DNA from 2 places in the Microbulbifer elongatus genome. Region 1 is predicted to be linked to the other one. Evidence: predicted binding sites of a transcription regulator. Region 1 holds the regulator's gene; the other holds the start of a gene.

Evidence for each region. The regulator LexA, encoded in region 1, represses DNA repair genes until DNA is damaged. The targets are predictions, from matches to a motif close to ACTGTNTNTANANACAGT.
Region 2: the regulator LexA is predicted to act here: its motif matches at 1,595-1,612, upstream of uvrD (DNA helicase II).

What each region holds. Positions count from the first base shown of each region.
Region 1 is NZ_CP088953.1:2,603,444-2,606,857, reverse strand. It holds gene LRR79_RS10650 (TetR/AcrR family transcriptional regulator) at 1-305, opposite strand, end outside; gene LRR79_RS10645 (DUF6763 family protein) at 547-879, shown strand; gene lexA (transcriptional repressor LexA) at 1,037-1,645, shown strand; gene LRR79_RS10635 (hypothetical protein) at 1,824-2,078, opposite strand; gene LRR79_RS10630 (DUF6586 family protein) at 2,180-2,719, opposite strand; gene topA (type I DNA topoisomerase) at 2,802-3,414, opposite strand, start outside.
Region 2 is NZ_CP088953.1:811,724-815,137, reverse strand. It holds gene uvrD (DNA helicase II) at 1-1,564, opposite strand, end outside; gene hexR (transcriptional regulator HexR) at 1,857-2,711, shown strand; gene LRR79_RS03300 (DUF4153 domain-containing protein) at 2,724-3,414, shown strand, end outside.

The DNA.
Region 1 (3,414 bases):
TGGCTGGCGAGCCCCGCGAGGGCAACGCGATACAGACTCTGCAGGAGATCATCCAGCTGCAACGGCTCGCTCGCACCACCCCGCCGGGTAAGCTCGCGATTCAGAATATCCGTAAAAGGTGTAAGGAAACGTTCAAAAACCGCCTGAATCAATTCTTTTTTAGAACCAAAATGGTAATTGACCGCTGCCAGGTTCACCCCGGCGGTACTGGTTATGGTCCGCAGGGAGGTCTCCGTAAAACCCCGCTCTGCGAACAGGACTTCCGCGGCGTCCAGAATACGATGGACCGTGTCTGACTGACTCATGCCGATTTCACACCAATTCAAACCAACAATTAAAACGCTTGTTTCAACGGGAGACTAGCACAGTCCGCCGGCGATGAAACCTGCGCTACCCATCCCAGTCTTTACCGCGCGACGGCTTTTAGCCCTCGACGAAAGTACCAAGCCCACCTCCCCCACGTTAGAACGAGTGTACAAGCTCTGAAAGCGCCGGGATGGAACGGAAGGCGGAGATACCACGACAGTAAAAGAGGAGGAGCACGCCATGGCACGAATCGCTCCGGAAATTGGCAATTGGTTTGAAAACTTCGATACCGGTGATCTGTTTGAAGTGGTTGCCGTCGATCACCCGGCTCGCACCATTGAAATCCAGTACCTGGACGGCAGTCTGGACGAAATCGACTTCCAGAACTGGCCGGCAATGCCGGTCATCGGCGCTGCGGCTCCCGAAGACCCCAACGCCGGGTACGGCACTGTGGCGGATGAAATGCAGGATGACGAAGATGCCGGTTATCGCAGTCCGATTTTTTCCCCCGCACAGAGTGCGATCGACCGGCTCGAGGGGGAAAGCTTCCCCGGTACCGATGAGGGCTTCTGAGCCATTGCACTCAATCCTGATGACCCTGCGCCTGTCAGTACGGAGTGGACCGCGGCATTCGCCGCCACCAGTGCACAGGTCGCTTTGATTGCGCGCCCCTGAAATCTGTATATAATCACAGCAACTGTATAAAAATACAGACAACAGGAAGGCGCTCATGACAAACCTCACCGCACGCCAGGCTCAGGTACTGGAACTGATCAAATCCTATCTGGACGATACGGGCTACCCGCCCACCCGAGCCGAAATTGCCCAGGAGCTGGGTTTTCGCTCTCCCAATGCTGCGGAAGAGCACCTCAAGGCACTGGCCCGCAAAGGTGCAATTGAAATGGTCGCCGGCGCATCCCGCGGCATCCGTATCCCCGACTACAACAATGGCCTGCCGATCGTGGGCCGCGTTGCAGCGGGTAACCCGATTCTGGCGGAAGAGAATATCGAGGAATACTGTGAGATTCCCGCGGAGTTTTTTCATCCGCCGGCAGATTACCTGTTGCGGGTGCACGGCATGAGCATGAAGGACGCGGGTATTCTCGATGGGGATTTACTGGCGGTGCAGCGCACCGACAATATTCGCAATGGGCAGATTGTGGTCGCGCGTATCGAAGACGAAGTCACGGTAAAACGCTTCAAGCGCCGCGGGAACCAGGCGACGGTGCAGCTGCTGCCAGAGAATCAGGATTTTGATGTGATTGAAGTGGATATGCGGGATCGCAGCTTTGCGATTGAAGGTCTCGCGGTGGGTGTGATTCGCCAGAATCCGATCTGATGTTGGCGGTGTAAGCGGCGAGCCTTCAGGTTTTCCGGCCCCCGTTGCCGGATCAAGTACGGCACAGGCTATTCGCCGGGATGACGAATCGCCAAACATTCCGAACCTCGTATTTCGAACATAAAAAAACAGGGCTTCAGCCCTGTTTTTTTATGTATACGAATCAACCACAGAATGATCAGTGAATGGTGTGCTCGGTGAGGTCTACCTCTTCATCCTCGAACGGCTCTGGCTCCATCTCATTGATGTCCTGCACCGCTTCGATCCCAGCTTCCAGCATGGCGCGGGCTACGGCCACCTTGTGTTCCCGCAGGAAGTGCTGGCTCTCGTCCGAGAAATGAATACGCACCAGCGGTTCCCCTTTGTGACCAGCGCGTCGCAGCGCCACATCACCATTGGACAACTCAATGATTTCGTAAGTCTCGGTAGACATTCACTTCTCCAATAACCGCGTGATTTGGAGGCAGTGTAACACAGCGGCGCCTGATTAATCAGCGGGCAGCGGGTGATAGGTTTCCTTCCTGCCCCGGGGGATCACCACTCCTGGCTGTGGGCCCGCTGGCGCTGAATCAGCTCGGACAGCCCCTGATACCACTCCTGTACCCGCTCCCGGGTGAGCGGCTGATCCGAAGTGGCCACACTCCGGCCCAGATCATCAAGCTGACGCACCGGGATGACGGACTGAACACCGCTGGCAGGGCTGGATGTGGTGGCCGAGGAAACACTCAGGGCCCACAGTCGATGCCAGGCCCCGCAGAGACCGGCAAACCAGCTGTCGGGGTTTTCAGCAAGACTGACTAGCTCATTGGCCTCAGCACTGAACTTCCCGCGCTGGGCGACCAGGTGCGCCAGCGCATGGGCGGTTTCCGGTTCAGCACCGGTGGCAAAGCCCAGCTGCATCTGGTGCCCCTGCTCCGCCAGAAACCCCCGGTACCCACGCCACAGCTGCACTACCGCCGCTTCCAGCAGGGAGGCTTCCAGCAGTGGAGTATCCCCCGCTTGCGCGCTGGATTGCAGCAGCAGCTGGGCTTTGCGCAGTGCCGACGCGACGGTTCCGGTATAGGGATTACTCAAACTGCATTACCCACTAGTCTTTCTCCCAGATTTCCTGGATCCCGGCATGCGCCGGGATGATGGAGAGCGGCGTCCCGGCCAGTTACTTGGCCGGGGACTTTTTGGCGGCTGCCTTTTTCTTCGCCGGCGCTTTTTTGGCGACCGCTTTCTTGGCAGGCGCTTTCTTGGCAGCGGCTTTTTTCTTCGCCGGTGCTTTTTTCGCAGGAACGTCTATCTGCCATTTGCCATCGCGATAGAAGGCTTTCCAGCCAGTGGCCTTGCCGTCCTCTTCACTCTGAACGTACTGCTCCTGGGTTTTACGACTGAACCGCACAACCGTATCTCGGCCTTCGTTGTCTTCGGTAGGCGCCGAGAACAGGAAACTGTACTTGGGATCAATCTCATCCTTGTGGGGCAGCAGCTCCTTGACCAGGGGCGCGCGGGTTTCACGATTTTTCGGGAACTGACTGGCCGCAAGGAACAGCCCGGACGCACCGTCGCGCAGGATGTAGGTGTCTTCCACCTTTTCACAGGCGAGCTCCGGCATGGGCACCGGATCCATTTTCGGCGGTGCCGGCTGGCCGCTTTTCAGCAGCTTGCGGGTGTTTTTACAGGTCTCGCTGGTACAACCGAAGTACTTGCCAAACCGGCCAGACTTCAGCTGCATGTCGGCACCGCACTTGTCGCACTCGATGACCGGACCGTCGTAACCCTTG
Region 2 (3,414 bases), 1.8 Mb from region 1:
GGCCGTCGAAGCCGCGACAGGCGCTCACCAGTTCCTGCAGGTTTTCCACCCGGGTCTGGCCCTTTTCACCTTTTTCCTTGCCGTGGAAATCGATCAGACCGGTCTGCTCGATGGCCAGCTCGGCGATATGGTCGAGGGTCTTGTCGGTGCTTTCTTCGTCCAGCGCGTCGATCAGGCTGAGGAAATTGGCCAGGGCGTTGCCGGCGCGGGCGGCGAGGACTTTCTGTTGCAGCATCTTCGCCGCGGCGTCCCACAGGGAGCAGCCGTGCTCACGGGCAAACTGGCGTACGGTATCCACGGTGCGCGCGCCGATGCCGCGGGTGGGGGTATTCACTACCCGTTCGAAAGAGGTGTCGTCGTGGCGGTTGGTGATCAGGCGCATATAGGACAGCGCATTCTTGATCTCCATGCGCTCGTAGAAGCGCTGGCCGCCATAAATGCGGTAAGGCACCTGTTCCCGCAGCAGGCCTTCTTCCAGCACCCGTGACTGGGCGTTGGACCGGTAAAGGATCGCGATGCTTTCGCGGCGGTTGCCATCGCGCACCCAGTCCTGAATGCGTTCGACGATAAAGCGCGCCTCATCCTGCTCGTTGTAAGCGGAATACAGGGAAATCGGCTCGCCCTTGTCGCCTTCGGTCCACAGCTCCTTGCCGAGGCGCCCGCTATTGTGGGCGATCACCGCGTTGGCGGCATTCAGGATGGTACTGGTGGAGCGATAGTTCTGCTCCAGGCGCACCGTCTGCACGTCTTTCAGATCCGCTTCGAAGTGCTGGATATTCTCGATCTTGGCCCCGCGCCAGCCGTAGATAGACTGGTCGTCGTCTCCCACCGCAGTGATCGCGCATTCATCACCGGCCAGCAGGCGCAGCCAGGCGTATTGAATGGTGTTGGTATCCTGGAATTCGTCTACCAGAATGAAGGGGAAGCGACGGCGGTAATGGGCGAGGATGCTGTCGTTGTTCAGCAGCAGCTCGTGGGCGCGCAACAGCAGTTCGCCAAAGTCGACCACACCGGCGCGCTGGCACGCCGCTTCATAGGCGCTGTAAATTTGCACCATGGTCTGCAGCCAGGGGTCGCCGGTCAGCTGAATGTACTGCGGGCGAATCCCCTCATCTTTCTGTGCACCGATCCACCACTGGGTTTCCCGCGGTGACCACTTCTTCTCATCCAGCCCCAGCTCGTTCTGCACCCGCTTGATCAGGCGCAGCTGGTCATCAGAATCGAGAATCTGGAAGTTTTGCGGCAACTTCGCTTCGGCCCAGTGGGCGCGCAGCAGGCGGTGGGCGAGGCCGTGGAAAGTGCCCACCCACATGCCGAAGGTGTTCACCCCCAGCAGTTCCTCGATACGCCCGCGCATCTCCCGCGCGGCCTTGTTGGTAAAGGTTACTGCCATAATGGAGTAGGGCGACGCCCCCTCCACCTGCATCAGCCAGGCGATACGATGCACCAGCACCCGGGTCTTGCCCGAGCCGGCGCCGGCCAGAACCAGTTGATTGCCCGGCGGCGCCGCGACGGCTTCGCGCTGGGGGTCGTTGAGGGGGTCTAAGAGTTCAGATACGTCCATGGGGCGGATTGTATCAGGGGTAGGTGGAGAACTGGGTATATAAACAGGGTTTTGAACCACTGAAATTCGACGCGAAGGCCCTGATGCCGGGTCTGTCTGTGCGAGACCTTCCGCGAGAGGGACCTCGCGGAAGAGCCCCCAAGGATGGGTTGAGGGGGGGCGCCTAGCCCGTGCTCGCACAGACATACCCGGTAGCAGGGCCGCCACAGGACTAGTACCAGGCCAATGGAAGGCTCGCCAGCACCCCGCCATGCCGCTAAACTGCACAGCTTGAACCAGAGAAGGTGTTGTCGTGAAGCCAGCGGAAGTCACGCAAAAGATCAGCGAACAGCTGAGTTCCATGCGCAAATCTGAGCGCAAGGTTGCAGAATATATCCTCGCCAATCCCGGCGAAATCATTCATATGCGGATCGTCGATCTCGCCACCGAAGCCCAGGTGAGCGAACCCACCGTGGTGCGCTTCTGCCGCGCGGTTGGCTGTTCCGGCTTCCAGGAATTCAAGCTCAACCTGGCCCAGCAGCTCGCCTCCAGCCCCAGTTTCGGCCAGATCGCGGTCACCGAAACCGACACCATCGCCGAATACAAACGCAAGGTGTTCGACTCCACCGTCGATACCCTGCTCAATGTGCGCGACAAGATCGACGGCCGCGCTCTCGAGGCCGCCGTGGCAGCCATCGCCGCCTCCAAACGGGTGGAATTCTTCGGCTTTGGCGCCTCCGGTGCCGTGGCCGCCGACGCCCAGCACAAATTCTTCCGTCTGCAGATGGCCACCGCCGCCCACTCCGATCACCACATGCAGAGTATGTCGGCCATGAGCATGCAACCCGGCGACGTGGTGGTCGCCATCTCCCAGAGTGGCCGCACCTCCTCGTTGCTGCGCTCCATGGAAATGGCCAAGGCGCAGGGTGCCATCGTCATTGGTCTGGGCCCCAGCGGCTCCCCTATGACGCGTCAGTCAAGCATCCCACTGGAAGTGGACGTGGAAGAGGACATCGAGCTGTACACACCACTCTCCTCCCGTATCGCCCACCTGGTGGTGATCGATGTACTCGCCATCGGCGTGGCCCAGCGCAAAGGACCACAGCTGCAGGAGCACCTGCTGAAGCTGAAAAAAGGTCTGTATAACCTGCGCGAGGAAAAGCACTAAACGGGACGGCAAATGCACGGAAGCAGCGACCAACCGCCGGAAAACTCCCGCGAACATCGGGATCTTGGCCTCCCCGAAAAGCGCCTGATTGTGGTCGCGGCGCTGACCCAGGGGTTCGCGCTCTATGCGCTCAAGTTTTTCGATGCCGTAAACCATTGGGCACCGATGTGGCAGTTCATCTGTTACACCGTCGCTATTGCCATCCCGCCGCTGGTGATTGTCACCATTGCGCCACGCCTGGCGCGGGGTTACTGGTGGGTCATTGCGGGCTACAGCGCCGTGCTCGCCCTGCTGGCCAGCTACCGGGGGTACCAGTGCACACCCAAAGATACGATACAGTGCGGCTGGCCCCACGATTTCTGTATTGCTGTCGGGATTGCGACCTTCATCGTCGCCTTTCTGTTGCGTGCCAGCGCCAGCGGCACAGAGCGGCTGCTACGACCCGGTTATCCGGCGCTGTTTCATTACTCCTGGGATATTGCCCTGACTACCGGCCTCACGCTGGTGTTTACCGGTATCTTCTGGCTGATCCTGATGCTGTGGCAGGCCCTGTTCAAACTGGTGGGCGTGGCGTTCTTCGCGCAGCTATTTGAGCAGGACTGGTTCTTTTACCCGGTTACCTGGCTGGTCGCCGGTTGCGGCGCCATTCTGTTCCGCGCGCAGCAGAGCTTTGTTCTCACCCTCAAGCGTCTCCTGCGTACCA